4 regions of the Kitasatospora cinereorecta genome follow, and region 4 is predicted to be linked to each of the others. Evidence: riboswitches for the same ligand, from Rfam matches in the RefSeq annotation. Region 4 holds a riboswitch; each other region holds the start of a gene.
What was found. Region 4 has a riboswitch for cyclic di-AMP ahead of ACFPN0_RS29855 (M23 family metallopeptidase). Riboswitches for the same ligand answer to the same signal wherever they lie in the genome.
Positions count from the first base shown of each region.

Region 1 (7,352 bases), 3.7 Mb from region 4:
GCGTGCCGATCGCGGACGCGGCACGCGGGCAGGTCAGGTAGTACGTCGTCGGGAACGGCGTGCCGTCCTCCAGGCGTGGCTGCGTCTCGACCACGTCCGGATTGCCGCAGGGGCAGCGGTGCGCGATGGCGCGCAGTCCGCGCGGCGGCCGGCCGAGCTGCTGCTCGAAGGCGGCGATGTCCGCCGCGGTGGGCGTGGTGGATTCGGTCTGCGGAGGGGGCGTGTCCATGCCTGCCTTGAATGTCATCGGTCGGTCTGTATGTGTCGGTGCGTGCACGGGAGCGGCGCCGGAGTCATTCGCGGTCCGCGCTGTCGACGCCGTCCCAGAGGTTCGAGTGCCAGGGCCTGCCCGTCGCGCCCGGTTCCCCGCGGCGGACCTCCGACGCGTCCGGGTCGATCACCGTGTAGCCGGTCTCCCCGGGCAGGACGTAGTGCAGGTGCTGACGGGCGAGACGACGGATGTACGCGTCGTCCTGGAGCCGCGCCTTCTCGTCCCGCAGCTCCTCGGTCCGCTCGTGCGCCTCCCGCGAGAGCCTCTCCTGATCCGCGATCTGGTCGCGCTGGGAGATGTACTGCCGCATCGGGTACGCGAGGGCGACCACCAGGGAGCAGACGATCAGCGCCAGGAACGCGGCCCGGCCGGTGAGCCGGGAGCGCCGGGCCTGGCGGCGGTTCTGGGACCGGTAGACGCGGGCCGCCGTCTGCTCGCCGAGCAGCCGCAGCCTGGTCGCTGTGGAGAACCGGTCACGATCCTTCCCGGCCATCTCTCACGCCTCCCCGTTACGCACGTCCGTCCCCGCACACGGTACGGGACCGAGTGCGGGGACGGACGGAGGCCGGTGCCGAACGGGGGCTCAGCTCCTGCTGCCGGGCTGTCAGCCCTCGAAGCGGAACCGCGGGAACGCCGAACGGCCCGCGTACACCGCGGCGTCGTCGAGGATCTCCTCGATGCGCAGCAGCTGGTTGTACTTGGCGACACGGTCCGAGCGGGCCGGGGCGCCGGTCTTGATCTGACCGCAGTTCACGGCGACGGCGAGGTCGGCGATGGTGACGTCCTCGGTCTCACCGGAGCGGTGGGACATCATGCACTTGAAGCCGTTGCGCTGCGCGAGCTCGACGGCGTCCAGGGTCTCGGTCAGCGAACCGATCTGGTTGACCTTGACGAGCAGGGCGTTGGCCGAGCCCTCCTCGATGCCGCGGGCGAGGCGCTCCGGGTTGGTGACGAAGAGGTCGTCACCGACGATCTGCACCTTGGCGCCGAGCTTGTCGGTGATGACCTTCCAGCCGGCCCAGTCGTCCTCGTACAGCGGGTCCTCGATGGAGACGAGCGGGTACGCGGAGACGAGCTCCTCGTAGTACTCGGTCATCTCGGCGGCCGAACGGGACTTGCCCTCGAACTCGTAGACACCGTCCTTGTAGAACTCGGACGCGGCGACGTCGAGCGCGAGCGCGATGTCGCGGCCCGGGACGTAGCCGGCCTCCTTGACGGCCTCGATGATGAGGTCCAGGGCGGCGCGGTTGGACTCGAGGTTCGGGGCGAAGCCGCCCTCGTCGCCGAGACCGGTGGACAGGCCCTTGGTCTTCAGGACCTTCTTCAGGGTGTGGTAGATCTCCGCACCCCAGCGCAGGGCCTCGGAGAAGGACTCGGCGCCGATCGGCGCGATCATGAACTCCTGGATGTCCACGTTGGAGTCGGCGTGCGAGCCGCCGTTCAGGATGTTCATCATCGGAACGGGCAGCAGGTGCGCGTTCGGGCCGCCGAGGTAGCGGAACAACGGGAGGTCGGAGGCCTCGGACGCGGCGTGGGCCACGGCCAGCGAGACACCGAGGATGGCGTTGGCGCCGAGCGAGCCCTTGTTCTCGGTCGCGTCGAGGTCGAACATCGCCTGGTCGATGAGGCGCTGCTCGGTGGCGTCGTAACCGACGAGCTCCGGGCCGATCTGCTCGATGACGGCGAGGACGGCCTTCTCGACACCCTTGCCGTGGTAGCGGTTGGGGTCGCCGTCGCGAAGCTCGATGGCCTCGAACGCACCGGTGGAGGCGCCGGACGGAACGGCAGCACGTCCCGTGCTGCCGTCGTCGAGGCCAACCTCGACCTCGACCGTGGGGTTGCCCCGGGAGTCGAGGATTTCCCTGGCTACGACGACGTCGATGGACGGCACGAGGCATCTCCTTCTGGGATATGACACTGGTTGTGCAGGGTCACTGTGGCCTTGCGGCACGAGCCTAACCGGCCCGGCCCGCTCCGTCGGCCGACCGCCCGTCCCCTGGGACGAAAAAGGACCCAAGGACCCGCATTACCGGCAAAGCTCCAGAAATTTACTGGCCGGTAACTACAACAGTTGAACGATCGCCCTCACGGGACCCCCGGGAAAACGCCCCGGCCCGGCGCACACGGGGGTGAGCGCGCCGGGCCGGGAGCACCGCCGGGAGGAAAGGCCGGGACTACTTCAGGTGGAGCTGCTGACCCGGGAAGATCAGGTCGGCGTCCTCGACGATGTCGTCGTTCAGCTCGAACACCTTCTGCCAGCCGCCCTTGACGCCCTTGGCCCCGGCGATCGTGCTGAGGGTGTCGCCTGCCTTCACCTTGTATTCGCCGTCACCCTTCTTGACCTTGTCGCCGGTCGGAGTGGTCACGGTCTTCTCGGCCTCGGGGGCCGTGCGCGTCTCGCTGCGGCTGGCGGGCTGCTCGGCCTCGCGCTCCGGCTGAGCCGCCTTCGGCTCGGCCTCGCTCTGCGCGGAGCCGGTGTCGACACCCGGGTCCACACCGTCGTCGGTCAGGCCGCCGGCGCCGGCGCAGGCCCACGCACCCGGGCCCTGCAGGTCGAGGAGCTTCTCGGCGGTGGCTATCTGCTGGTCCTTGCTGGCCAGGTCGGCGCGGGAGGCGTACTGGGTGCCGCCGGCGGCCGCCCAGCTGGACTGCGAGAACTGCAGGCCGCCGTAGTAGCCGTTGCCGGTGTTGATGGACCAGTTGCCGCCGGACTCGCACTGCGCGACGGCTTCCCACGTGGCGACGGAGGCGGCGGAGGCACCGGTCGCGCCCATCAGCGGAACGGCCACGGCCGCACCGGTGACGCCGGCCAGGGTGGCGATACGGACGGCCTTGGACGGGCGACGGTGCTTGCCCTTGCTCGAAAGCAGCATGGTTCTCCTCACCGACGCCTACGAGGTGAGCTGTCGGGTTCGGGCCTGTGAGTTGCCCGGTCGCCCGCACTGGCAGGCGACTTCACCCCGAGCCGGCCCTCGCCCGTCTTCCGACGGCCGGGTCCGGCACTTACCTGGGTCCCCCGCTCCTGCCTACGGCGCTTTACGCGTCTGTCCCCTTCGGCCGACGGCAGGATTCGGCGTGTCGGTCGAAGGTGCCCGCGGTGCGAGCGGTTCAGACCGTAAACACACACAACGCCGACATTCAAAGATGGACATAACTGTCAATCAGCACTTATCACCCTGGAGGACCCTGCCGTTTCCGCAGGTCGGAGGCGATACGGGCCGAGCAGACGGGTGAGGCGGGCCAGTTCAAGCAAAGAGACCCATGTCTCACTTACGCATAAGTGGACATAGGCCCCTGAACTACCCCTGATTTTGGGGTGTTTTCCCGTCTTTGATCACTTGCCGACCGCGGCCTCGGCACCGGGCTGCGCGTCCGCTCCGGCATCCTTCGCGTCCGCCTGGAGGCCCAGGTCGAGACTCTGGCCGGGCAGGATCACATCCGGGTCGGAGCCCAGTTCCGTCTTGTTGGCCGCGTAGAGCGCGGGCCAGCCGCCGGGCAGTTCCCGCGCGTCGGCGATCGCCCAGAGGTTGTCGCCCTCGCGGACGGTGTAGGTCCCGTCCGCGCCGGCCTCCGCACCCTCACGGGCGCCGGACTCGCCGCGCGAGGCGTGCCGGCCGGACTCGCGCCCGCTCTCCAGGTCCGTCCCGGCATCCGCCTCGGGGGCCGCCGGACCGCGGTGCTTCCCGCCCGTCTCGCCGGCGCCCTTCGCGGCGCCGGACGTTCCGGACGCCCCGGGGGACGAAGAGGTGGAGGGCGACGAGGACGGCTCGGGCGCGTCCGGCGCGGCGTCCTCCTCGGACGTGTCCGCCTTGTCGTTCTTGTTCTTCCCGTCCGCCTTGTCCGGCGTCCCGCCCGAAGCGGTGTCCGACGGGGTCGCCGTGTCCGTTTGACCGGCGGACGGCTCGCCGCCCGGGTCGACGCCGGGCAGGGCGCCGTCCAGCGCGAGTCCGGAGATCACCGCGCAGCTGGGCCACGCCTGCGGCCCCTTGTCGCTCAGCACCTTCTCCGCGACCGATATCTGCTGCGAGCGGCTCGCGAGGTCGGCGCGGGAGGCGTACGCCGTGCCGCCGTAGGCCGACCAGTCGTCCTGCGAGAACTGCAGGCCGCCGTAGTGGCCGTTACCGAGGTCGGCGCTCCACATCCCGCCGCTCTCGCACTCGGCGACCCGGTCCCAGGTCGAGGCGTCGGCGGCGTGCGCGCCGGTCGCACCGAGCAGCGGGATGGCGATGGCCGATCCCGTCACGCCCGCGGCGACGACGATGGCGGGTGCCTGGCGAGGGCGGCGGTGTCTGCCATTCGCGGAGCCCATGGGATTGCCTTCCGTGTGACTGACATGTGACGGGTGAGTCGAACGGTGAACCTAGCCGTACTCGAACGTGTGTCACAAGTCGATGCAGCGGAGATCACGCGAAAGTCACAGAGTTGACAGAGTGTCACTTCTTTCGGCCGGATGTCCGGGTTCGAACTCCACCGGAAGCGTGCGCAGTCCGCGCATGATGAGCCCGCCCCGCCATCGCAAATCGGCAGGTTCCGCAGCGAGCCGCAGGTCAGGGAGGCGTCTCAGCAGCGCGGCCAGCGCCGCCTGCCCCTCCAGCCGGGCCAGCGGTGCACCCAGGCAGTAGTGGATGCCGTGCCCGTATCCGAGGTGCTGATTGTCACTCCGTGCGAGGTCCAGGGTGTCCGCGTCGCGGAAGCGCTCCGGATCGCGGTCGGCGGCTGCCAGCACCACGAGAACGGGGTCCCCCGCCGCGATGTGCCGGCCTCCGAGCGTCACGGGTTCGGTGGCGTAGCGCCACGTCGCCAGCTCCACAGGACCGTCGTACCGCAGCAGCTCCTCGATGCCCGTGGCCAGCAGCTCCGTCTCGCCCGCCGCCAGCGAGCGCTCCAGCCGCATCCGCTGTTCCGGGTTGCGCAGCAGGGCGTACGTGCCGTTGCCGATGAGGTTGACCGTGGTCTCGAAACCGGCGAAGAGCAGGATGAAGGCCATCGCAGCGGCCTCGTTCTCGGTGAGGTGCTCGCCATGGTCGCTCGCCCGGATGAGTCCCGAGATCAGGTCGTCGCCGGGATTCCCCCTTTTACGGTGGATGAGTTCGGCAAGGTAGCCCCGCATCTTCTTCACCGACCTGGCCACTCCGCCGCGGGGCCCGCCGCCGTGCCGGATCATCATCCCGGCCCAGTCCCGGAAGTCGTCCTGGTCCTCCGGAGGCACCCCCAGCAGGTCACAGATCGCGTAGATGGGGAGCGGGAAGGCGAAGTCGTGGATGAGGTCCGCCTTCCCCTCCTCGATGAAGGTGTCGATGAGGCGGTCCGTCAGCTCCTGCACACGCGGCGCGAACTCGGCGACCCTGCGCGGGGTGAACGCTTTGGAGACGAGCCGGCGCAGCCGGGTGTGGTCCGGCGGGTCGATGTTCAGCAGATGCGTCATCAGCTCCGCCTTGCGCTCCCCCGGGATGCCGGTCTTCCCCTTGGCGTTCGCCGACCCGGCGTGGTGCGCAGGATTCTTGGAGAGCCGGGTGTCGGCGAGAGCCTGCCGGGCATCCGCGTACCGCGTCACCAGCCAGGCCTCGACACCGCTGGGCAGCTCGGTGCGGTGGACCGGGCTGTGCTCGCGGAGCCAGGCGTAGGCGGGGTAGGGATCGGTGGCGAACTCCCAGGTGAAGAGTTCGGGGGCAACGGGCGCGGGGGTGTCGGCGGGGCTGTCGTTCACCCCTCGACGTTATCCGGAGCTGCCGTCTGGCCCTCCGCCGCCCGGATCGCGTCCCGGTAGGCGCGGGCGGCGGCCCGCAGGGCGGCCTCCGGGTCGGTGCCGTCCTGTTCGGCGCGTACGGCGAGGGCGAGCAGCTGGTAGCCGATGGAGTCGCCCGCGGGAAGCGCGACGTCGAGGCCGGCGTGACGGGCCCGGCCGCCGAGCTTCGCCGCGAGGGCGAGACCGGGCTGGCCGAGCGGCACCCCGTCGGTGACCGAGTCCCGCTGCTTCTCGATCGCCTTCGTACGCAGCCAGTGCGCGTGGACGTCCTGAGGGGTCTCGGCGGTCTCGTCGCCGAACACATGGGGATGACGGTGGATCAGCTTCTCCACGATCGTGGCCGCGACGTCGTCGACGGAGAACGGCTCGTCCGGGTCCTCCTGCGCGATCCTGGCGTGGAAGACGACCTGCAGCAGGACGTCCCCGAGCTCCTCGCGCAGCTCCTCGCGGTCACCGTCCTCGATCGCCTCGACCAGTTCGTACGCCTCCTCGATGGCGTACTTCGCGAGGCCCTCATGCGTCTTCTGCGAAGTCCAGGGGCATTCCCGCCGGATCCGGTCCATGACCTGGACCAGGTCCAGCAGCCGGGCGCCCGGCAGGTCGTAGGAACCGGGCAGCAGTTCCAGGTCCGGCATCCGCACCCGGCCCGAACCGCCGAGCCTCGCCAGTCCGTCGGTGAGCGGCCGGTCGCCCTCGCCGCCCACCAGCACGACGACGGTCCGGCCGCCCGCGCAGTCGTCCACGAGCGCCTCGGCCGACGGCGCGGTGTGCTCGACGGCGACGCCCGCCTCACGCAGGTACGGCAGCTGCGGGTGGTCCGGCTCCGCGCACAGCACCCGGTCGGCGGCGCGCAGCGTCTGCCAGGCGGGCCAGGACAGCAGGCCGGGCGCGACCCGGTGGCTGGCGGTGAGCAGGACGATACGGCCGGGGGCTTCAGCGTTCACGCCCCGAACCTACCGCGACCGGATCCCGGCGTGTCCCTGCCCTCGGCACCCCGGCGGGTGCCCGGTCCCGGTCAGGCGCCGGCTTCGGGCTCCTGCGCCTGGAACGTGGTGACCTGCTCGATCCACGGGGCCTTGTAGGTGCTGAGCTGGACCTTCTGGTCGTCCCAGCTGCCGTAGCGCGGGTTGACGTCGATGTGCAGCGCCTTCGATGCCTTGGTGAGCGCCTCGCCGACGGCCTGCTGGCCGGCCGGGGTCTGCAGGTCGACACCGAGCGCCTGCGCCAGCTTCGGCAGCTGGACCTCCTTGCGCAGATCGTCCTCGATCTGGCCGGGAGCGACCCAGCGCTGCTCCAGCATCACGGTCCGCAGCCCCTTGTCGCCGCCGGACTGCG
Region 1 is NZ_JBHSJP010000001.1:2,868,417-2,875,768, forward strand. Features, by position in the region: gene ACFPN0_RS13015 (DUF501 domain-containing protein) at 1-229, opposite strand, end outside; gene ACFPN0_RS13020 (FtsB family cell division protein) at 294-764, opposite strand; gene eno (phosphopyruvate hydratase) at 876-2,162, opposite strand; gene ACFPN0_RS13030 (transglycosylase family protein) at 2,446-3,144, opposite strand; cyclic di-AMP (ydaO/yuaA leader) riboswitch at 3,145-3,315, opposite strand; gene ACFPN0_RS13035 (transglycosylase family protein) at 3,606-4,580, opposite strand; gene ACFPN0_RS13040 (cytochrome P450 family protein) at 4,686-5,978, opposite strand; gene ACFPN0_RS13045 (nucleoside triphosphate pyrophosphohydrolase) at 5,975-6,961, opposite strand; gene ACFPN0_RS13050 (SurA N-terminal domain-containing protein) at 7,033-7,352, opposite strand, start outside.
Region 1: another riboswitch for cyclic di-AMP. It lies ahead of ACFPN0_RS13030 (transglycosylase family protein); the one in region 4 lies ahead of ACFPN0_RS29855 (M23 family metallopeptidase).

Region 2 (7,352 bases), 2.2 Mb from region 4:
AGCCGTCCCGATCCGGCTCCTAGTGCCGCAACAGGCAACGTTCGCCCCGTCGCGACGCCCGGCACGCACTCTCGCCGCACCGGCCGAAAGCCCGAGTACGTCCAGTACGAGGACTTCCGGCCGGCACGCCGAGAGCACGCACCCGACGCCGCTCCTCGACGGGCAAACGTTGCCTGCCGCGCCACTAGTAGGGCTTGGTCAGGTTGGTGTGCGTGTGGGTATGTCGCGGTGGCAGGTGGGGCATGCACCGGCCCAGGTGACGAGGAGTAATTGCAGCTCGCGGACGATCTGGTAGAGGCTCAGGCCGGTGCGGTGTCTTTTGGGGCGTGGGCCAGCCTCCGCAGGGTGCAGAAGGCATGGGCGAGGGAGGCGAGGGTGACGTGGTGGTGCCAGCCGTTGAAGGTGCGGCCCTCGAAGTGGGCAAGTCCCAGGGCCTGTTTCATCTCGCGGTAGTCGTGCTCGATGCGCCAGCGGAGCTTGGCCAGGCGGACCAGGGTGGTCAGCGGGGTGTCGGCGGGCAGGTCGGAGAGCCAGAACTGGATCGGCTCGGCCTCTTTGGCGGGCCACTCGGCCAGTAGCCAGCACTCGGCCAGTTCAACGCCTTCGGTGGCGTCACGGATCTCGCGTCCTGCCGGGCGGATTCGCAGGGCCACGAAGCGCGAGTACATGCGCTTCAAGCCGGTGCGGCCCTTGCCCGGGCTTGAGCCCTCACGCCATGACACCGGCTTGACCGAACCACGACCCGCCTCGATGACCAGCGACTTCACGCTGCGGGCCGGGTCCGGATACCTGGGCACAGGCCGCCGTCCGATGCCGCTGTAGGGCGGGGTGACCGGACGGGCGGCGGCCGGGTGGGCGGTGGGTGTGGTGGAGATGCCGACCACGTAGTGCAGACCGCGCTGGTTCAGGCCCAGACGGAAGGCCGCCGCGTCGCCGTAGCCGGCGTCTGCCAGCACCAGCGGGATATCGATGCCCCAGGCCCGGGTCTCGTCGACCATGTCCAGCGCGAGTTGCCATTTCTCCACGTGGCCCAGGTCGGCGGGAATGCCGCACCGCTCGCGGCGGGCCACCTTGGGCGGGACGGCCTGCGGTGAAGCCGGGTCCCAGGACTTGGGCAGGAACAACCGCCAGTTCACCGGCGTCGAGGCATGGTCGCGGGCCAGGTGCACCGAGACCCCGACCTGGCAGTTGGTGACCTTGCCCGCGGTGCCGGTGTACTGCCGCGATACACACGCCGAGGCGTCACCATCCTTCAAGAACCCGGTGTCGTCGACGATCAACGCGCTCGGGGCGATGGCCTCGTGCATCCGCCAGGCGAGCCGGGCCCGCACCTGGGCCCAGCTCCACGGACTGGAGGTGACGAAATGCGCCAGAGCTTGCCGGTTGCCGTCCTCGCCCAGCCGAGCGGCCATCGGTTCCACCGATTTGCGCCGTCCGTCCAGCAGCAGTCCACGCACGTACGCCTGCCCCCAGCGATGCTGATCCGCACGCGTGAACGCCTCGAACATCTCCGCCGTGAACGTCTCCAGGTCCTCCCGGACCTGATCCATCTCCTCAGGTGTCACACACCATCAACGCGCCCACAGACACCAAGACACGCCACCAGCGCGTACAACTGACCAAGCCCTACTAGAGCTTCTCGACGGGCGCGTACCGCAGCAGCAGCTTCTTCGGGCGCTCGTCGCCGAAGTCGACCGTGGCCTTCGCCTGGTCGCCGAACCCCTCGACGGCCGTCACCGTCCCCAGCCCGAACTGGTCGTGCGTGACCCGGTCCCCCACCACCAGGGTGGCCACCGGCTTGTCCGCGGTACGCCGGGTCGCGAAGCCCGAGGGGCCCGACCTGGAGCGCGAGGAGGACAACGACGACGTGATCCCCGACGTCGGTCCCGCCGAGGCCGCCATCGGGCCCTTGCGCTTCCACTCCAGATGCTGGTCCGGGATCTCCTCCAGGAACCGCGACGGCGGGTTGTACGAGGGCTGTCCCCAGGCGCTGCGCATGGAGGCCCGGGTCAGATACAGCCGCTCGCGGGCCCGCGTGATGCCCACGTAGGCGAGCCGGCGTTCCTCCTCCAGCTCCTTCACCTGACCCAGCGCGCGCATGTGCGGGAAGACGCCGTCCTCCATACCGGTCAGGAACACCACCGGGAATTCGAGGCCCTTGGCCGTGTGCAGCGTCATCAGTGTGATGACGCCCGAGCCGTCCTCGTCCTCGTCCGGGATCTGGTCGGAGTCGGCGAGGTAGCCGGTCCGCTCCATGACCGCCTCCAGCACGACCGCCGGTCCGGCACCGGACTCCACGATCGTGCGGAGCTCCTCCATCAGCGTGTTGAACCGCTTCACGGCGTTGGCCGACCGGGCCGCCATGCCGTACGCCTCGTCGACGCGGCGCAGCGCCTGCGGGAAGGAGATCTTCTCGCGCAGCGACAGGGCGTCGATCATCGCCTCGGCCCGGTCGCCGATGCCCCGCTTGGGCACGTTGAGGATGCGGCGCAGCGGGACGGTGTCCTCGGGGTTGGCGAGCACCCGGAGGTAGGCCAGGACGTCCCTGACCTCCTTGCGCTCGTAGAAGCGCACTCCGCCGACGACCTTGTAGGGCAGCCCGACGCGGATGAAGATCTCCTCGAAGACACGGGACTGCGCGTTCGTACGGTAGAAGACGGCGACGTCGCCCGCCTTCGCGTCCCCGGCGTCCGTCAGCCGGTCGATCTCGTCGGCGACGAACTGCGCCTCGTCGTGCTCGGTGTCGGCGACGTAGCCGGTGATCCGGGTACCGGCGCCCGCGTTCGTCCAGAGGTTCTTGGGGCGGCGGCTCTCGTTGCGCTCGATGACGGCGTTGGCCGCGGACAGGATCGTCTGCGTGGAGCGGTAGTTCTGCTCCAGCATGATCGTCGTGGCGTCCGGGTAGTCCTCCTCGAACTGGAGGATGTTGCGGATGGTCGCACCGCGGAAGGCGTAGATCGACTGGTCCGCGTCGCCGACGACGCACAGCTCGCCCGGGGCGTCGGCCTCGCCCGCCGGGCCCACCAGCTCGCGTACGAGGGTGTACTGCGCGTGGTTGGTGTCCTGGTACTCGTCGACCATGACGTGCCGGAAGCGGCGGCGGTAGTGCTCGGCGACGTCGGGGAACGCCTGGAGCAGGTGGACCGTCGTCATGATGATGTCGTCGAAGTCCAGCGCGTTGGCCTCGCGCAGCCGCGCCTGGTAGAGCGCGTAGGCCTGCGCCAGCGTCTTCTCGAAGCCGTCGGACGCCTGGCCGGCGAAGGTCTCCTCGTCGATCAGCTCGTTCTTCAGGTTCGAGACCTTCGCCGTGAACGACTTCGGCGGGTAGCGCTTCGGGTCGAGGTCCAGATCGCGGCAGACCAGCGCCATCAGCCGCTTGGAGTCGGCGGCGTCGTAGATCGAGAACGACGAGGTGAAGCCGAGGAGCTTCGACTCGCGGCGCAGGATCCGTACGCAGGCGCTGTGGAAGGTCATGACCCACATGGCGTGGGCACGCGGGCCGACGAGCTGCTCGACGCGTTCCTTCATCTCGCCGGCGGCCTTGTTGGTGAAGGTGATCGCCAGGATCTGGCCCGGGTGCACCCCGCGCTCGGCCAGCAGGTGGGCGATCCGGTGGGTCAGCACCCGGGTCTTGCCCGAGCCCGCCCCGGCCACGATGAGCAGCGGGGAACCGGCGTGCACGACGGCGGCGCGCTGCTCGGTGTTCAGCCCGTCGAGCAGCGCGGCGGGGTCGACCACGGGGCGCGGGGCGCCGTCGCGGTAGTACGCGTCACGCGGCGGCGGAGGCGTGTCGAAGACGTCCTCGAAGAGACCCTCCGGCACCGCCTCGGGCGCGTGGTCCTCGGGGGGCGGCGGGGGGCCTTCGTCCGCTTGCTGGAGGCCGGTCAGGAAACTGTCGTCAAAGAGGCTGCTCATCGCCTCACGAGTCTAGGCCGCCGGACCGACAGCCCGGGGCCGCATTCCGCACGAGGGCCCGATCCGTGCGCGTACGGAGACGGGCCGCCCACGGTGCGTAGGAATCCGGGGCCCGTCACCGCCCGGCGGACCGCCGGTCCGGAGAGGTCACGGAAATGTATCGGGCATATCGAACATCAACCTTCACAGGGACACCACGGGTTGGCTAGCGTGCTCCGACGGGTGACCCGTACCCCTCTGAGGCGACCCACGCCGCGCGGGCACCCCTGCCGAATCCGTGCCGACCTCGAGGGAGCCGGAACCGGGGACCCACACGCAGCACCGGGGTGAATCGGTCCGTTCCCCAGGACCGTAGGGCAGCCTTCCGTTCCGCCCGAACCCGACAGCTAACCCGGTAGGCGGTCCACGGAAGGAGATGCCGGTCTTGGCATCGCATCGCAAGCCGCGCACGCGGGTGCGCACCACCACCCCTGCCGTCGGCCTCACGACGGCGGCACTGGCCTCCGTCACCCTGCTCTCGACGCAGAGCGCGACGGCCGCCCCGGCTGCGCCCAGGCCCAGCATCGAGGAAGTGCGGAAGAAGGTCGACGACCTGTACCGCCAGGCGGGCACGGCGACGCAGCAGTACAACAAGGCGAAGACCGCGTCCGCACAGCAGCGCTCCGAGGTCGACGCGCTGCTGGAGGCCGCGGCCGAGCGGGCCGACAAGCTCAACGAGACGCGCCGGGAGCTGGGCCACTACGCGGCCGCCCAGTACCGGGGCGGCGCGATCGCCCCGACGGCGACGTTCTTCCTCGCGGACGACCCGCAGGCGTACTTCGACCAGGACCAGCTGATGGCGCGGATGACCAGCCGGCAGCAGAAGGCGGTCGCCGACTTCCGTACGCAGCAGAACGAGGCGGCGGCGAAGCGGGTCGAGGCGACGAAGAGCCTGGAGACGCTGACCGAGTCGCAGGCGACGCTCCGCACCAGCAAGCAACAGGTGCAGAGCAAGCTCACCGAGGCGCGCTCACTGCTGTCGAAGCTGACCACCGAGGAGAAGGCACGCCTCGCGGAGCTGGAGCGCGAGAAGGCGGCGGAGGCCGAGCGCAAGGCGGAGGAGCTCGCGCGTCAGCAGGCCGCCGCGAAGGCGGAGGCCGACCGGGCCGCCGAGGAGGCGGCCCCGAAGGAGGAGGCGGGCCCCGGCACCGGAACGGGTGACGAGACGGGCTCCGACAGCGGCTACGCGTCCAAGGCCGACAAGGTCCTGGCCTTCGCCCGGGCCCAGATCGGCAAGCCGTACGTCTGGGGGGCGACGGGCCCGGCCTCGTACGACTGCTCAGGCCTCACCCAGGCCGCCTGGAGGGCCGCGGACGTCACCCTGCCCCGGACGACCTGGGACCAGGTGGAGGTCGGCACCCGGGTGGCCACGGCAGATCTGCAGCCGGGGGACCTGGTCTTCTTCTACGACGACATCAGCCACGTCGGCATCTACAAGGGCGACGGCATGATGATCCACGCTCCGAAGCCCGGCACGAACGTCCGTGAGGAGTCGATCTACTCCATGCCGATCTACGGCAGCGTGCGCCCGGCATAGCGCACGGACGCACGGAGGGCGGGCGTACGGGGCCGTACGCCCGCCCCGCGGAGAGACAGGCGGGTACGGGAGCCGGCTCAGGTCCAGAGCGTGGCGATGAAGACGTTGGCGACCGTCAGCCCTCCGACGGCGGCGAACTCGCCCTTGCCGGCCTTCTCCTCGTCCCGCCTCACGTACACGAGCGCCAGGATCACGATCAGGACCATCAGCTTGATGCCGATCTTGACGTTGTTCACCGTCCGGTCGTCGGCCTGGTCGAGCCCGACGAGGGCGACGCCCGTGACCAGCATGGTCAGCGCACCGTGCAGCATGGCGGGCACGAAGCGTGCCGTGCCCGCCCCCATGGCCTTCATCTGGGTCAGGAAGCCGCCCAGCAGGGAGGCGATACCGATGATGTGCAGGGCCACGAAGACATTGATGAGTACGTCCATGGCCGCAGCCTAGCCGCGGGCATATCACCACTCTTCGGCCAGGTAGGACTTCCCTACGAGCTCACTCACACCTGGTGCGAATTGCCGGACTCCGGTCGATCTTTCCGATCACTCCGAGAAAACGAAACGTCACATTGAGGCAATAGCTGTCATTACGCCTCTTACTCGCGCCTCGGGTCTAGCGTCCCTCCCAGGTGACCGATTCCCCACCGCCGCCCCCGTACCCGGCGGTACCCCGGTCGCCCCGCCAGGACATCCGGCGGTGGGCCACTCCCCCTTCGGTGGCTCGCCGGGGACCCTCGGCGGGCCGGCCGGTACCCCCCGGCGGGCAGTCGAACGGAAGGACCCACGCCCTCGTGGCCGCCCATCGCAAAGCCGCTCACCGCAAGCCCAAGCAGCGCCTGTTCACCGGGCCTGCTGCCCGGACCGCAGCCACCCTGGCCCTCGCCGGGGCGGCGACCGCGACCGCCCTCGAAGGTGCCGCCCAGGCCGAGCCCCAGCTCTCCCCGGCCCAGGTCAGGGCCAAGGTGGACCGGCTCTACCACGATGCCGAGGTCGCGACCGAGAAGTACAACGGCGCGAAGGAGAAGGCGACCGCGTCAGCGAAGTCCCTCGACGCGCTGCGCGACGAGGCCGCACGCAGGACCGGCCGCCTCAACGCCGCCCGCGACGCGCTCGGTTCGTTCGCCGCGGCGCAGTACCGCAGCGGCGGCATCGACCCCGCCGTCCGGCTGGCGCTCTCCTCCGACCCCGACGAGTACCTGGAGCGGGCCGCGTTCCTGGAGCGGGCCGGTGACCGCCAGGCCGGCGCGGTCAACGGCGTACGCCGGCAGATCAGCGAGGTGGCCCGGCTGCGCGCCCGGGCCGAGGACGAGCTCGCCGTCCTCGCCTCCCGCCAGGCCGACCTGAAGAAGCACAAGGACGCGGTCCGCACGAAGCTGGCCGACGCCCAGCGGCTCCTGGCCACCCTGACCGCGGCCCAGCGCGCCGACTACGAGCGCTCCGCCGACGCCGGGCACGGCGGCCCGGCCGTGCGCGCCGACCGCAGCACCACGCGCGGCTCCGTCGCCGCCCCCAACGCCCGTGCGGCGCGGGCCGTCGCCTTCGCGTACCAGGCACTGGGCAAGCCGTACGTCTGGGGCGCCACCGGCCCCGCCTCCTTCGACTGCTCCGGCCTGACCCAGGCCGCCTGGCGTGCCGCGGGCGTCTCGCTGCCCCGCACCACGTACACCCAGATCAACGCGGGCCGGCGCGTCTCTCGCTCCGAACTGGCCCCCGGGGACCTGGTGTTCTTCTACTCCGGAATCACCCACGTCGGGCTCTACATCGGCGGCGGCCAGATGATCCACGCCCCGCGTCCGGGCGCACCGGTCCGCATCGCGCCGATCAGCGAAATGCCTTTCTCGGGAGCGACCCGGGTGGCGTAGGCT
Region 2 is NZ_JBHSJP010000001.1:4,379,647-4,386,998, reverse strand. Features, by position in the region: gene ACFPN0_RS20360 (IS701 family transposase) at 300-1,550, opposite strand; gene ACFPN0_RS20355 (ATP-dependent DNA helicase) at 1,630-3,915, opposite strand; cyclic di-AMP (ydaO/yuaA leader) riboswitch at 4,173-4,332, shown strand; gene ACFPN0_RS20350 (NlpC/P60 family protein) at 4,331-5,491, shown strand; gene ACFPN0_RS20345 (hypothetical protein) at 5,569-5,922, opposite strand; gene ACFPN0_RS20340 (C40 family peptidase) at 6,279-7,349, shown strand.
Region 2: another riboswitch for cyclic di-AMP. It lies ahead of ACFPN0_RS20350 (NlpC/P60 family protein); the one in region 4 lies ahead of ACFPN0_RS29855 (M23 family metallopeptidase).

Region 3 (7,352 bases), 1.1 Mb from region 4:
TCGGAGGTGTTGATGATGCCGAAGGCGTTCGGGCCGATGATCCGCATGCCGTACGAGCGGGCCTGCCGGACCAGTTCGCGCTGCCGCTCCCGTCCTTCGGCTCCGCGCTCGGCGTAGCCCGCGGAGACGACGACGAGGCCCTGGACTCCGTGTTCGCCGCAGTCGGCGACCGCCTCCGGCACGCGGTCGGCGGGGACGGCGACGATCGCGAGGTCGACCTGTTCGCCGATCTCGCCGACGGAGCGGTGCGCGGGGACACCCTCGACCGTGGTCGTGCCGGCGGGGAAGGAGCGGTTCACGGCGTACGTGCGCCCGGTGAAGCCGGAGCCGAGCAGATTGCGCAGCACGGTGCGGCCCACACCGCCGGGGGCACGCCCGGTGCCGACGACGGCGACGGAGCCGGGGGCCAGCAGCCGCTGCACGGAGCGGGACTCGGCCCGCTGCTCACGGCCGCGCTGGACGGCGAGGGACTCGGCGGTGGGTTCCAGGTCGAGCGTGAGGTGGACGGACCCGTCCTCGAAGCTCCGCTGCTGGGTGTACCCGGCGTCCCGGAACACCTTGATCATCTTGTTGTTGGCAGGAAGTACCTCGGCGGCGAAGCGGCGGATGCCACGCTCACGGGCGACCGCCGCGATGTGTTCGAGGAGGGCCGAGGCCACGCCGCGGCCCTGGTGGGCGTCCTGGACGAGGAAGGCGACCTCGGCCTCGTCGGCGGGCGCGGAGGCGGGCCTGCCCTGCTCGTTGATCCGGTCGTAGCGGACGGTGGCGATGAACTCCCCGCCGATCGTGACGGCCAGACCTACCCGGTCGACGTAGTCGTGATGGGTGAAGCGGTGCACGTCCTTGGCGGAGAGACGCGGATACGGGGCGAAGAAGCGGTAGTACTTCGACTCGTCGGAGACCTGTTCGTAGAAGCTGACCAGCCGGTCGGCATCGTCCGTGGTGATGGGCCTGATCCGCGCGGTGCCACCGTCGCGGAGCACCACGTCCGCCTCCCAGTGATCGGGGTACGCATGGTGCGGACTCTGCTCCGGCGTGGGCTCCATGGGCAAAGCCTACGGCCCGGACGCACCGGTAGCGGAGGGGTCGGTGCGCGGGCACGCTGAGGAAGCCGTTCGGCGGTGGTCCGCCGGGCCGGAGGCCGGGCACGGCCGTACGCACCGCATGAGAGACTGGTCTAGACAACCTATTGACACGTGAAGGGCAGAACCATGGCTGAGCGCCGCGTCAACGTCGGTTGGGCCGAGGGCCTGCACGCCCGCCCCGCTTCCATCTTCGTCCGTGCCGCCACGGCCTCCGGCGTCCCCGTGACGATCGCCAGGGCCGACGGCGCCCCGGTGAACGCCGCGTCCATGCTCGCGGTGCTCGGTCTGGGCGCGCAGGGCGGCGAGGAGATCGTGCTCGCGTCCGAGGCGGACAACTCGGAGGCTGCCCTGGACCGTCTGGCGAAGCTGGTCGCCGAGGGGCTCGAGGAGCTTCCGGAGACCGTCTGATCCAGCCGGCCCGTACCGGAACCCTTTCCACGGGTAAGCCGCGACACCCCTCGGGGGTCGCGGCTTTCCTGTTTCCGGAACGGGAAGGAGGAACACCCGGCAGACCGGAATCAGGGCAGCAAAAAGAAAGCCCTCCCGCAATTACCTTCCCTGTATACGGCGCAATTGTTAATGACGGACGCCCGCGGTGTTTACGGCGTGTTGCGAAGTCCTCACCCGGGACGCGTCCGCCGCGCGCCCCGGCCGGTCCGTGCGGCGCAGCAGCCGGTGCGCGGCCGTGGCGCGCTCGGCGTGCTGGGTGGCGAGCACCCGGGCCCGTTCCGCGTCGCCGCGCGCCACGGCGTCCACGAGGGCGCCGTGCTCGGCCCAGGAGTCGGCGGGGCGGGCCGGCTGCTCGACCGCGTACATCCAGGCGATCTTGTGCCGGAGCTGGGTGAGCAGCGCGATCAGCGCGGGACTGCCCGAAGCCTGGGCCAGCGTCTCGTGGAACCAGCCGCCGAGGGAGCGCAGGTCCTCCCCCTCACCCCTGCGCACCCGCTCCTGCCCCAGCCTGACCAGGCCTCGGAGCACCTTGAGGTGTGCCTCCGTACGGCGTTGAGCAGCACGTGCGGCGCCGAGGGGCTCCAGGAGCATCCGTATCTCCAGGAGGTCGGCGGCCTCCTGTTCCGTGGGCTCCGCGACGCATGCCCCCGCATGCCGACGGGTGACGACGAACCCCTCGGACTCCAGGGTGCGCAGTGCCTCGCGCACCGGGACACGGGAGACCCCGTAGCGACGCGCGAGCACCTCTTCGGTGAGGCGGCTGCCACGCTCGAAGACACCGGAGACGATGTCGTCACGGATTGCCGTGCATACCGAATGCGCGGGAATGCGCATGTCCGAACCTCCGCCTTAATCCCCGCGAAACGCGGCCGATCGACGCCTGTTCCGTGACTCTATTGCAATCAGCGTGAATTTCCGATGCCGGAGCGGAATCCATGCATATCTTCTGCCCGGAAAGCACTTCCGCGGAGCTTCGTCGCGCACCTTCCCCGGCGGCACGACGAAGGCCCCGGCGGGTCTTGGGTTCTAACGGCCCTCGCAACACCCGCGATCTGTGGGAGTTGCGAGGACCCCTTGAACCCAAGGGTGCCGGGGCCTTCGTCGACGGGACAGCCCGCGACAGGTCAGACCTGGACTCCGTGCGCGCGGAGGTAGGCGACGGGGTCCATGTCCGAGCCGTACTCCGGGGTGGTCCGCGCCTCGAAGTGCAGGTGCGGTCCGGTGGAGTTGCCGGTCGAGCCGGAGAGGCCTATCCGCTGGCCCGGGGTGACGCTCTGGCCGACCGAGACGCCGATCGAGGAGAGGTGGCCGTACTGGGTGTACGTGCCGTCCGTCATCCGGAGCACGACGTTGTTGCCGTAGGCCCCGCCCCAGCCCGCCTCGACGACCGTGCCGGCGCCGACCGCGACGACGGAACTGCCGGACGCGGCGCGGAAGTCCACGCCGGAGTGGCTGCCGGAGGACCAGAGGGCGCCGCCGGACTTGTAGCCGGTGGTCACCTGGGAGCCGGCGACCGGCAGGTGGAAGGAGTTCAGCCGGGCGCGCTCGGCTGCGCGGGCGGCGCGCGCCTCGGCCTCACGTGCTTCCTCGGCCCGGGCTTCCGCTCTGCGCTTCGCCTCGGCCTTCGCCTTCGCCTTCGCTTCGGCCTTGGCGGCGAGGTCGGCCTGATGCTGCTGTGCCTTCGCCTGGGCGGCGATCTGGTCGGCGAGGGTGGAGTCGATCGTGACGGCCTGGGTCAGGCCGGTGCCGCCTGCGGTGAGGGCCTCGGAGTCCGCGGCGAGGGCCGGGGAGGACACACCGCCGATGACGCCGGTGGTGGCCAGAGCCGCGATGCCGGCGACCTGGGCGCTCCTGCGCGTCAGGCGGCTCGGGGCACGGTGCTTCCCGGTGGCACGGGTGAACGCCATGGAGGGACTGATCCTTTCCTTCCTTCTCGCCTACCGGGTTAGCTGACGGGTTCGGAGCAGGAAGGTCTCCTACGGACGCATTCGCCCCGTGCGAGGGCGCAGGCGTCCGATTCACCCCAGGGACTTCGTGGGTCCCCGGCTCCCCAGGCTCGCGCCTGACGGGGACTCGGCGATGGCTGCCCGGCGCCGCGGACGCGGCATATGTCTGACGGACAGCCGGGCCGACGCTAGGCCGGACGACTTTCCGACGCCAAACGGATCAGGCCTTTTGTCATACATCCCACAGGACATAAAGCCGCATGTGCGGTTGACACGGACAAATGGGAGGACCCCGGCGAGAACGTACTCGCCGGGGTCCGCGTCGCTCCGGGCACGTCAGCCGTTGACGACCGTCACCTCTCCGATGCCCAGCGCCCTGACAGGCTCCGCGATCTGCGCGGCGTCCCCGACGAGGACGGTGACCAGACGGTCGACCGGGAAGGCGTTGACCACCGCGGCGGTGGCCTCCACCGTGCCGGTCTCGGCCAGGCGGGCGTACAGCTGGGCCTGGTAGTCGTCCGGGAGGTGCTGCTCGACCTGGTCGGCCAGGGTGCCCGCGACGGAGGCAGCCGTCTCGAACTTCAGCGGAGCCACGCCCACGAGGTTCTGCACCGCGGTCTCGCGCTCGGCGTCCGTGAGCCCTTCGGCCGCCAGCGTGCGCAGGACCTTCCACAGATCGTCCAGCGCGGGCCCGGTGGACTCCGTGTCCACGGAACCGCTGATGGCGAGCATCGCGGCACCGGTCGCCCCGGAGGCGGATCCGGGTGCGGTCGAGCGCAGCACCTGCCCGAAGGCACGGACCCCGTAGGTGTAGCCCTTCTCCTCGCGCAGCACGCGGTCCAGCCTGGAGGTGAGCGTGCCGCCCAGGCAGTACGTGCCGAGGACCTGGGCGGGCCACACGCTGTCGTGCCGGTCGGCGCCGATCCGGCCGATCAGCAGCTGGGTCTGCACGGCTCCGGGACGGTCGACGACGACCACACGGCCGGTGTCGTCCGCGGTGATCGCCGGTACCGGGCGGGACTCGGCGGCGTTGCCCGACCAGTCTCCGACGGTGTCGGCGAGCAGTGCGTCCAGGTCGACCCCGGTGAGGTCGCCGACGATCACGGCCGTCGCGGTGGACGGGCGGACATGCGCGTCGTAGAAGGCGCGCACGGCCGCGGCGTCGATCCGGCGCACCGTCTCCTCGGTCCCCTGGCGCGGGCGCGACATCCGCGCCGTTGCCGGGAAGAGCTCCTTGGAGAGCTGCTTGGCTGCGCGGCGGGCCGGATTGGCCTGCTCGTGCGGGATCTCGTCGAGACGGTTGCCGACCAGGCGCTCCACCTCGCTCTCCGAGAAGGCGGGCGCCCGCAGCGCCTCGGCGACCAGGCCGAGCGCCTTGGCCAGCCGGGATACCGGGACCTCCAGGGAGACGCGGACGCCGGGGTGGTCGGCGGACGCGTCCAGGGTGGCGCCGCAGCGCTCCAGCTCGGCGGCGAACTCCTCCGCGGAGCGCTTGTCCGTTCCCTCGGACAGCGCCCGCGCCATGATCGTGGCCACGCCGTCCAGGCCCTCGGGCTCGGCGTCCAGGGGCGCGTCCAGGAAGATCTCCACGGCGACGACCTGCTGGCCGGGGCGGTGGCAGCGCAGCACGGTCAGGCCGTTGGGCAGGGCGCCGCGCTCGGGTGCGGGGAAGGCCCAGGGCCTGGCCTCGCCTGCGGTCGGCTGCGGGTGGTACTCCATCGCTACTCCAGTCACGGCGGCGTCGGTCACTTGTCGGCCCCCTCGTGCGCGTCGGTGCCGTCCGTCTCGTCGGCCGGTTCGACCGGCTCGTAGACAAGGACGGCCCGGTTGTCGGGACGCAGATGCGCCTGGGCGGCCGCCTGGACCTCCTGGGCGGTGACGTCGAGAACCCGCTGCACCGCGGTCAGGGCGAGCTGCGGGTCGCCGAACAGGACGGCGTACCGGCACAGTTCGTCCGCGCGGCCCGCGACCGTGCCGAGCCGGTCCAGCCACTCCCGCTCCAACTGGGCCTGCGCCCGCTCCATTTCCTCGGGCGTGGGGCCCTCGGCGGCGAACCGGGCGAGCTCCTCGTCGACGGCCGCCTCGATCTGCGGCACCTCGACGCCGCCGGACGTCTTGACGTCCAGCCATCCCAGCGAGGGCGCCCCGGAGAGCCTGAGCAGCCCGAATCCCGCGGCCACCGCCGTACGGTCCCGGCGGACCAGGCGGTTGTGCAGCCGGGACGACTCGCCGCCGCCGAGCACGGTCAGCGCCAGGTCCGCGGCGTCACACTCCCGGGTGCCGTCGTGCGGCAGCCGGTACGCGGCCATCAGGGCACGCGCGGGGACCTCCTCGTGGACCACCTCGCGCAGCTGCTCGCCGATGGTGCCGGGCAGCGTCCCGTCTCGCGGCGGCTGCTTGCCGTCGTGGGAGGGGATGGAGCCGAAGTACTTCTCGATCCAGGCGAGCGTCTGCTCCGGGTCGATGTCCCCGACCACCGAGAGCACCGCGTTGTTCGGCGCGTAGTACGTACGGAAGAACGCCTGCGCGTCCTCCAGCGTGGCAGCGTCCAGGTCGGCCATCGAGCCGATCGGCGTGTGATGGTATGGGTGGCCCTCCGGGTACGCGAGGGCGGTGAGCTTCTCGAACGCCGTGCCGTACGGGACGTTGTCGTACCGCTGGCGGCGCTCGTTCTTCACGACGTCGCGCTGGTTCTCCATGGACTCTTCGTCGAGCGCGGCGAGCAGGGAGCCCATCCGGTCGGCCTCGAGCCACAGGGCCAGCTCCAGCTGGTGCGTGGGCATCGTCTCGAAATAGTTGGTGCGCTCGAAGCTGGTGGTGCCGTTGAGGGAGCCCCCCGCGCCCTGCACCAGCTCGAAGTGCCCGTTCCCCTTGACCTGGCCGGACCCCTGGAACATCAGGTGCTCGAAGAGGTGAGCGAGGCCGGTGCGTCCCTTGACCTCGTGGCGGGAACCGACGTCGTACCAGAGGCAGACCGCCGCGACCGGGGTCAGATGGTCCTCGGAGAGCACGACGCGCAGGCCGTTGGCCAAGCGGTGCTCGGTCGCCGTCAAGCCGCCGGAACCGGCCTGGGCTGTGGCCGTGTGACCCATGGGCATGTACGTCCCTTCGATCGATACAGGATTTCCTGCCGGACCTGCCACTGTAAGCAAGCGCACGGGCACCTGGCGAAGTTCCCGTTCCGTGAATGTTGTCGTAGATGCTGCCGTAAACAGGGGCTCCGGGGACGCCCGGGAGACCACTTCGGACGGGTCGAGGTCGGCGTTGTCGGTACGGCGGTCCACAATGGTCGGCGTCAGAACCTGAGGTTGCCCGACAGAATCTGTGAAGGAGTCGCAGCCGCGATGGCCCGCCGCAGCACGAAAACCCCGCCGCCGGACGACTTCGAGGAGAAGATCCTCGACATCGACGTCGTCGACGAAATGCAGGGCTCCTTCCTCGAGTACGCGTACTCGGTGATCTACTCCCGCGCTCTGCCCGACGCCCGCGACGGCATGAAGCCGGTGCACCGCCGCATCGTGTCCCAGATGAACGAGATGGGGCTGCGCCCCGACCGCGGCTATGTGAAGTGCGCCCGCGTCGTCGGCGAAGTGATGGGCAAGTTGCACCCGCACGGTGACGCGTCGATCTATGACGCACTGGTGCGCATGGCACAGCCGTTCTCGATGCGCCTGCCCCTCGTCGACGGTCACGGCAACTTCGGCTCGCTCGGCAACGACGACCCGCCGGCCGCCATGCGGTACACCGAGTGCCGGATGGCCGATGCCACGTCGCTGATGACGGAGTCCATCGACGAGGACACCGTCGACTTCCAGTCGAACTACGACGGCCAGGAGCAGGAGCCGGTCGTCCTCCCCGCGGCGTACCCGAA
Region 3 is NZ_JBHSJP010000001.1:5,487,196-5,494,547, reverse strand. Features, by position in the region: gene ACFPN0_RS25320 (bifunctional acetate--CoA ligase family protein/GNAT family N-acetyltransferase) at 1-1,046, opposite strand, end outside; gene ACFPN0_RS25315 (HPr family phosphocarrier protein) at 1,212-1,493, shown strand; gene ACFPN0_RS25310 (GntR family transcriptional regulator) at 1,662-2,369, opposite strand; gene ACFPN0_RS25305 (M23 family metallopeptidase) at 2,660-3,442, opposite strand; cyclic di-AMP (ydaO/yuaA leader) riboswitch at 3,456-3,624, opposite strand; gene ACFPN0_RS25300 (M16 family metallopeptidase) at 3,818-5,200, opposite strand; gene ACFPN0_RS25295 (M16 family metallopeptidase) at 5,227-6,579, opposite strand; gene ACFPN0_RS25290 (DNA gyrase/topoisomerase IV subunit A) at 6,826-7,352, shown strand, end outside.
Region 3: another riboswitch for cyclic di-AMP. It lies ahead of ACFPN0_RS25305 (M23 family metallopeptidase); the one in region 4 lies ahead of ACFPN0_RS29855 (M23 family metallopeptidase).

Region 4 (7,352 bases):
AAAAGCACCGGATCCTCACGCAGGTCTCCGGCGATCATCTGGAGGTGATCAAGCTGATCCCGCCGCTGGTCATCGGCGAGCGGGAGGTGGACCGCTTCGTGACCGCCTTCACGGCCGTCATGGACGACGCGCACAGCGGGGGCGGGCTGATGTGGGACTTCGGCAGGACGTTGGTGAAGCAGGCGGTCGCCCACCGCTGAGCACCGGATGTTTTGCCTCTGGGGTAAGAAATTTGCCTGAGAGGAAAGATCCTGGCTCAATGGAGGTATGAATCCTCCCGAAGGAGGGGTGGCCGACGAGCTGCCGGGGGTCGCGCCACGCCTGCGCGACCTGCGTCGCGACCGAGGTCTCACCCTGGAGACCGCCGCCGGGCGGGCCGGGCTCTCCCCGGCGCACCTCTCCCGGCTCGAGACGGGCCGCAGGCAGCCCTCGCTGCCCATGCTGCTCGGACTCGCCCGCATCTACGGTACGACGGTCTCCGAGCTCCTCGGCGAGATGCCGCCCGAACGTGACGCGATCGTCCGCGGCGGTGCCGTGGGTGGCTCCTCGGGGAGGACGTTCGGGAGGCCCCCCTCCCCAGGGGGTTCCGGCACTGCCGCCTCCACGGGCACGGAGGCCGACGGCTGGCTGTACCACCAGGCCGGCGCACCGGGCCGCGCCATGCAGGCGCTGCGGGTGAGCGTCCCGTACGGAGCCCAGAGCGATCTCGTGCGTGTTCATCCCGGAGAGGAATGGCTGTACGTCCTCGACGGGCGGTTGCGGGTGGTCCTGGGGCAGACCGTGCACGACCTCGAGGCCGGTGACAGCGCGCACTACGACTCACTCACTCCGCACCGGATCGCCGCGCTCGACCGCGGAGGCGTGCGGCTGCTGTTCGTCCACACGCTGTTGCAGAGTCCCGCCGCCGAACTCTGTCTGGGCGACGAGGTCCACCGCGTGTGAACCCCGCCCGCCCCATCGTCCCGCACCCCCTTCGTCCACCTCGGCCCGAGCGGTCGAAAGAGAGGACTGTCATGTCCGATTCAACAGACTACGACCCGCTCACCCCGCGCAGGGAGAAGGGCGCGGACTCGCAGGAGCGGAAGATGCCCCGCGGTGTGGTCATCCGGCTCTTCGCGTACCTGGTGGCGGGGCACGTCATCGCGGCCTTCCTCTTCATCCTGTTCACCGTGGCGGGCAAGGGCTGACCCGCTCGGCCCCCGGCGACGGCCGGCCGCGCACGGCGAAGGGCTGACCCGCCGCGCCGGTCCTAGGCGTCCTCGACGAGACGCTCGCGCAGCCTCTCGCGGGTCACGGGGGTGAGCCTCAGACCCTCGGAGAGGTAGCGGTCCGTGCTGCCCCAGGTCTCCTCGATCGTCGTGAAAGCGGCGTCGAGGTAGTCGGAGTGCGCGGCGAACAGCGGATTGAGCAGCTCCATCACCTCGTCCGACATCCCCGCCGACGAGGTGTCGCTGCGCCGCACCCTGTAGCGGCGGTGCGCGTGGTCGGACTTCAGGTAGTCGGCCTCGATGGCTTCCCTCTCGACGCCGACGGCCAGCAGTGAGACCGCGATCGAGAGGCCGGCCCTGTCCTTGCCCGCGGCGCAGTGCATCAGCGCGGGCACGCTGTCCTCGGCCAGCGCGTGCAGCACCCGGCTGTGCTCGGCCGTACGGTCCCTGATGATCGACCGGTACGAGGCGATCATGCGGTCCGTTCCCTTGCCGTCGGCGAGGATCGAACGCAACTGCTGGATGTTCCCGTCGCGCACGAGCCGCCAGAACTCGGCGCCGTCGGCCGGGTCGGAGAGCGGAATGCTCACATTCCGGACGCCGGGCAGTTCCACGTCGTGGCCGTCGAGCTTGTGGTCCGCCGCGTTGCGGAAGTCGAAGACCGTGTGCAGGCCGAGGCCGGCGAGGAAGGCGGCGTCGGCCTCGGTGGCGTGCGCCAGGTGTCCGCTGCGGTAGAGGCGCCCGTGCCGCACCTTCCGGCCGTCCACGGTCGGGAGCCCGCCCACATCGCGGAAATTGCGGACACCGGTCAGCTCGGTGTCGGTCGACGGAACCTCTGGCAGCTGCGTCACAAGGACTCCTGGAGTGTCTGGCGTCGGCGCCGCTCGCCGACGAGGGCACGCTCGCGACGATACGACATGCATTCATCGGGCAACCGTCTCGGCCTTCGTCCCGTTTTCGGCTCGGCTCAAAAGGGAGGGAAGCGGCGTGATGTCCGGATTTGCGTATTTAGCGGAACATGCCCTGCTTGTGCGGGAGATGGTGGGTGGCAGGTGAGCGGGATCATATCCGTGACGGTGTGTGGCGGAATCGGATGCGGGTATTCCGGACCCTGCGCGGAAAGCCAAGATCCGTAATCCACGGAGTGTGACCGGAATTCCGGTCGGGAAATGCGGAGCGGATTCCGGTTCGCAACCGACGGCTTGTTCCCGGCGTCCTGGCTCGCTTACGGTCACGGTCAATCCGGACGGAACGCCTAATCCTGCCGCCGCCCGGAATCCGCACCGACCAACGTGTGGCAGGAGCGGGGGAACCAGGTAAGCCGCCGACCGGAGTGATCCGGAACGGCTCGGGGTCAAGTCGCGTCCAGCGCGACCGGGCATCTCCAGCCCGAATCCGACAGCTCACCTCGTAGGCGCCGGAGAGGAATTCCCCATGCCCGCAAAGGGTAAGCACCGTCGTACCAGGACCGGCCCGATCTCCCGCGGTGTCCTCGCCGTCGGGACCGGCGGCGCCGTTCTCGCTCTTCCGCTGATCGGCGCCACCGGCGCGCACGCGGCGGACCAGGCCGCGCCTGCCGCCAAGTCCGCCGCCGCTGCGGCGCACAGCACGCCCGCCGCCTCGGTGGCGAAGAAGCAGAGCGCCCCGAAGACGTACTCCGTGGTCCCGGGCGACTACCTGTCGAAGATCGCGGCAGACCAGAAGCTCAAGGGCGGCTGGGAGAAGCTGTACAAGGACAACCGCGAGGTCGTCGGCGACAACCCGAGCCTGATCTTCCCGGGCATGAAGCTGACCCTCGGCGCCAAGGCGTCCGGTCCGGCCACGCAGTCCGCGCCGAAGGCCGCGCCCTCGAAGGCCGAGCCAGCTCCCGAGCCGACCGCCCCGGCCGAGAGGAAGACGACGAAGGTCGCCAACGCCGCCGACTCCACCGCTGCTTCCGAGGGCAACAGCTCCGGCTGGGCCTCCCCGGTCGCCGGCGCCAACGTCACCACCCCGTACCGCGCGTCCGGTGCCAGCTGGTCCAGCGGCTACCACACGGGATCCGACTTCCAGGCCGCCTCCGGCACCAGCATCCGGTCCATCGGCCCGGGCACCGTGGTCTCGGCCGGCTGGAGCGGTTCGTACGGAAACGAGGTCGTCATCCAGCACAGCGACGGCATGTACTCCCAGTACGCCCACCTGTCGTCGCTCGGCGTCTCCGCCGGCCAGACCGTCACCGGCGGCCAGCAGATCGGCCTCTCCGGCTCCACCGGCAACTCCACCGGCCCGCACCTCCACTTCGAGGTCCGCACCGGCCCGAGCTACGGCTCCGACGTCGACCCGATCGCCTACCTGCGCTCGCACGGGGTCTCCATCTGAGCGTCTCCGGGCAAGCGTCCGGCATGAGTGTCCTCATGTGACGCGGAGAAGAGGGGCGGTGCGCGGCGGCGCACCGCCCCTCTTCTGTTCCGGCTTTACCAAAACCTGACCGGGTGGTCTTTCTCACCACCCGTCAACCCCGTATTACGGTCGCGTAGGTCACATTCGAAGGTGCAGGATATGCGCTTGTGGCAGACGATTCGAGAAACACACGACGAGGCATCATCGGGTCGTACGCAGCGATTGGCGACAGCTTCACCGAAGGTGTCGGGGACCCCGGCCCCGACGGGAGACCCCTCGGCTGGGCCGACCGGTTCGCGGTCATCCTCGCGGACCAGCTCACGGTCCCCGCGGCGGCGGCCGGCCCGCACGGGAACTTCCGGTACGCCAATCTCGCCGTACGCGGACGCCTCCTCGACCAGATAGTCGAGGAACAGGTCCCCCGCGCCAAGGAGCTGGCACCGGATCTGGTGAGCTTCTGCGCGGGCGGCAACGACATCATCCGGCCCGGCTCCGACCCGGACGACGTCGCGGAGCGCTTCGAGCGCGCGGTCGCCGAACTGACGCGGGTGGTCGGCACCGTCATGGTCACCACCGGCTTCGACACCCGTCACGTTCCGGTGCTCCGGCACCTGCGCGGCAAGATCGCCACGTACACCGCCCATGTCCGGTCCATCGCCGACCGCTACGACTGCCCGGTCCTGGACCTGTGGTCGCTGCGGTCCGTGCAGAACAGGCGCGCCTGGGACGACGACCGGCTGCATCTCTCGCCCGAGGGGCACACCCGGGTCGCGCTGCGCGCCGCCCAGGTCCTGGGACTCGACGTACCGGCCGACCCCGACCAGGTGTGGCCGCCGCAGGCGCAGCGAAGGACGTACGAGGTGCGGCGCGACGACATCCACTGGGCGCGTGAGTACCTCGTGCCGTGGATCGGACGACGGCTGCGCGGCGAGTCCTCCGGCGACCATGTCGAGGCCAAGCGCCCCGACCTGCTGCCGCTGTGAGTCCCCTGACGGACAGGGCGGTACCTGACCCGGTGGCCTGCGCGCCGTCCGGTCCGGCGCCCGGCGCGCAGTGGGTGCTGCGCGCCGCGCGGGCCGAGGACGTCGAGGCGGTCGCGGAGCTGCGGGCCCTCGTCATGCGCGCGGACCTGGAGCGGCTCGGGCGCTACGACGAGCACCGGGTGCGGCAGCGGCTGCGGGATGCGTTCACCACGCGCTACACCTCCCTCGTCATGGCCGGCGGTGAGTTCGCGGGATGTGTCACGGTCCGGCCCGCCGCCGACGGGAAGCTGCTGGAGCACTTCTACCTGACACCGCACCACCAGGGCCGGGGTCTCGGATCCGCCGTGCTGCGCGCGGTGCTGGAGGACGCCGACCGGGAGGGTGTGGCCGTACGGCTGAACGTCCTGCGCGGCAGCGCCGCCCGCAGGCTCTACGAGCGACACGGATTCGTCCAGGAGGCCCAGGACCCGGTTGACGTTTTCATGGTGCGTCCGCCGGGCCCGGGCGCCGCTCCGCGAGCCTGACCGGCGACAGCGCGACGGTCTGCCGACGGGCGGGTATCCGCTCCAGCACACCGCCCGCGAACACGTCGTACAGCGGCAGCGTCTCCAGGTGCACGTAACCGATGTGACAGTCGCACACCTCGACCGGGCAGCCGCGGGGGCCGAGGGAGCGCCGGTAGCTGCCGTCATAGAGGTTGCCCAGCTCGGCCCGGACGAAGTGGCAGCGCCGCACCGTCCCCTCACCGTCCACCGAGATGACCGACTCGCCCGTCCGGCAGGGCAGCCCCGCCGAACTGTGGGGGTGCCTGCTGTACGGGAACAGCGGGTCCAGCTCCGTCCACCGGTCCGCCTCCTCGTCCGTATAGGCGTGCCCCTCGGCGGCGTTGACCCAGAGGTACACCTCGTCGGGCAGCGCGGCACGCAACTGCCGGGCCTCCGGCAGGTGTTCGTCCAGCCCCACCACCCCGACGCTGAACCGCACCCCGAGGTCCGTCAGCTCCCGGCACCTGCCGAGGAACCGCTCGTACGGTGTCTGCCCCGGGTGGTACGTGCACCACAGGGCGACCTTGTCGCGCTCGGCGCCGGTCAGCCAGCCGGTACGGGCGCTGAGGTTGGTCTGGACGGCGACCCGGCCGACGTGCGGCAGCCGCGACAGCTCCACGACCGCCCGCCGGTACCAGGAGCGGACCAGCCCCTCGCCCCACGGGGTGAACAGCACCGACAGCCGGTCGCCGCTCTGCGCGCCGGCCCAGGCCGTGAACCGCTCCAGGGCGGCCCGGTCCGCGCGCAGCTGCTCGCCGCTGTCCCGCCGCTTGGCGAAGGGGCAGTAGGGGCAGTCGTAGTCGCACGAGGACAGCGGGCCCCGGTACAGGATCGTCAGGTCCATGCTCATCGGCCCCTGTTCGTCGCGTGCGCGGTCCGGACGGCCGAGCGCATCGGGCGGCTCACTTCAGCTCGTACGCGGCCATCGCGGCCCGTACGGCGGGGGAGAAGAGCTCCGGGCCCAGCGCGTCGGAGTGGGCCAGGCCCTCGGGCGAGAGCCGCAGCAGACCGGGGGCCGCGGACGGGGCCAGCCAGCCGCGCCCGGCGATGAGGTCCAGCTCCGCGGCGAAGTCGGCCCGGGGATCCGACCCGAACCGCTCGCGGTACTCCTCGGACCGCAGGCCCCGTGCCTGGAGCAGCGACTGCAGCAGATGGCGCCTGCGCGCCTCGTCGCCGTCGACGTACCGGCCGACCTCGGCGCGCGAGAAGTCCCCGGTCGCCGTGAACCCGTCGATGATGCCTCTGATCTCCCGCATCTCCACCGCGTAGTCGAAGGAGTAGTGCAGCGAGGAGGTGTACGAGCGGGCACCGCAGCCGAGCCCGATCATGCCGTCGGTCTGGCAGGCGTAGTCGTCGGGACCCGAGCGCGGGGCGTCGGCGCGGCGGAACATCCGCATCGACACCTGCTCGTACCCCTGGGCCAGCAGATGGTCCCGGCCCGCACGGTAGAGGCGCAGCCGCTGCTCGTCCCAGGCGGCGTCCGACCCGTCCGGTGGACCGGCCGCGGTGCCCTGGCGGCCGAGACCGGTCAGCGGGCGCACGTACAGCGGGTAGAGGTACAGCTCCTCCGGACGCCAGGACAGGGCGGCGTCCAGCGAGGTGCGCCAGGTCTCCTCCGTCTGACCGTCGATGCCGTAGATCAGGTCGATGTTGAGGACCGGGATACGGGCGTCACGGATCCGGCCGAGTGCCGCCTCCACCTCGGACCGGCGCTGCGGACGGACCGCCGCGCGGGCCTCGGCGTCGACGAAGCTCTGCACACCGATGCTGATCCGGGTGGTACCGCGGTCGGCGAGCACGGCCAGCCGGTCCGCCGTCGCGGTCGAAGGCGAGGTCTCCACCGACAGGGGCACGGACCGCAGATCGGCGCCCATCCGCTTCTCCGCGATGTCGCAGAGCCGCTCCAGCTCACCGGCGGTCAGGAAGGTGGGGGTGCCGCCGCCGAACGCGGCAGCCGCGAAACGGACCGGCTCGTCCTCGCCCAGCGCGTCCCGCACGGCGCAGGCCTGGCGGTCCAGCGCGTCGAGATAGCGCATGGTCAGCTCGCCGGGCGCGCCGATCCGGGTGAACAGGTTGCAGAAGCCGCAGCGCACCTCGCAGAACGGTATGTGGAGATAGAGGGAGAGCGCGTCCTTGCGCTCCGCCGCCCACAGGTCGCTCAGCAGGGGCCGGCCGGCGGCGTGTCCGCCGAGCGGCCGGTACGCCGTCTTGTGCGGGTAGGAGTAGACATAGCTCTG
Region 4 is NZ_JBHSJP010000001.1:6,615,878-6,623,229, forward strand. Features, by position in the region: gene ACFPN0_RS29835 (aspartate aminotransferase family protein) at 1-200, shown strand, start outside; gene ACFPN0_RS29840 (helix-turn-helix domain-containing protein) at 268-942, shown strand; gene ACFPN0_RS29845 (DUF6126 family protein) at 1,014-1,187, shown strand; gene ACFPN0_RS29850 (tyrosine-protein phosphatase) at 1,250-2,059, opposite strand; cyclic di-AMP (ydaO/yuaA leader) riboswitch at 2,467-2,638, shown strand; gene ACFPN0_RS29855 (M23 family metallopeptidase) at 2,643-3,566, shown strand; gene ACFPN0_RS29860 (SGNH/GDSL hydrolase family protein) at 3,755-4,570, shown strand; gene ACFPN0_RS29865 (GNAT family N-acetyltransferase) at 4,603-5,094, shown strand; gene ACFPN0_RS29870 (STM4011 family radical SAM protein) at 5,051-5,959, opposite strand; gene ACFPN0_RS29875 (STM4012 family radical SAM protein) at 6,018-7,352, opposite strand, start outside.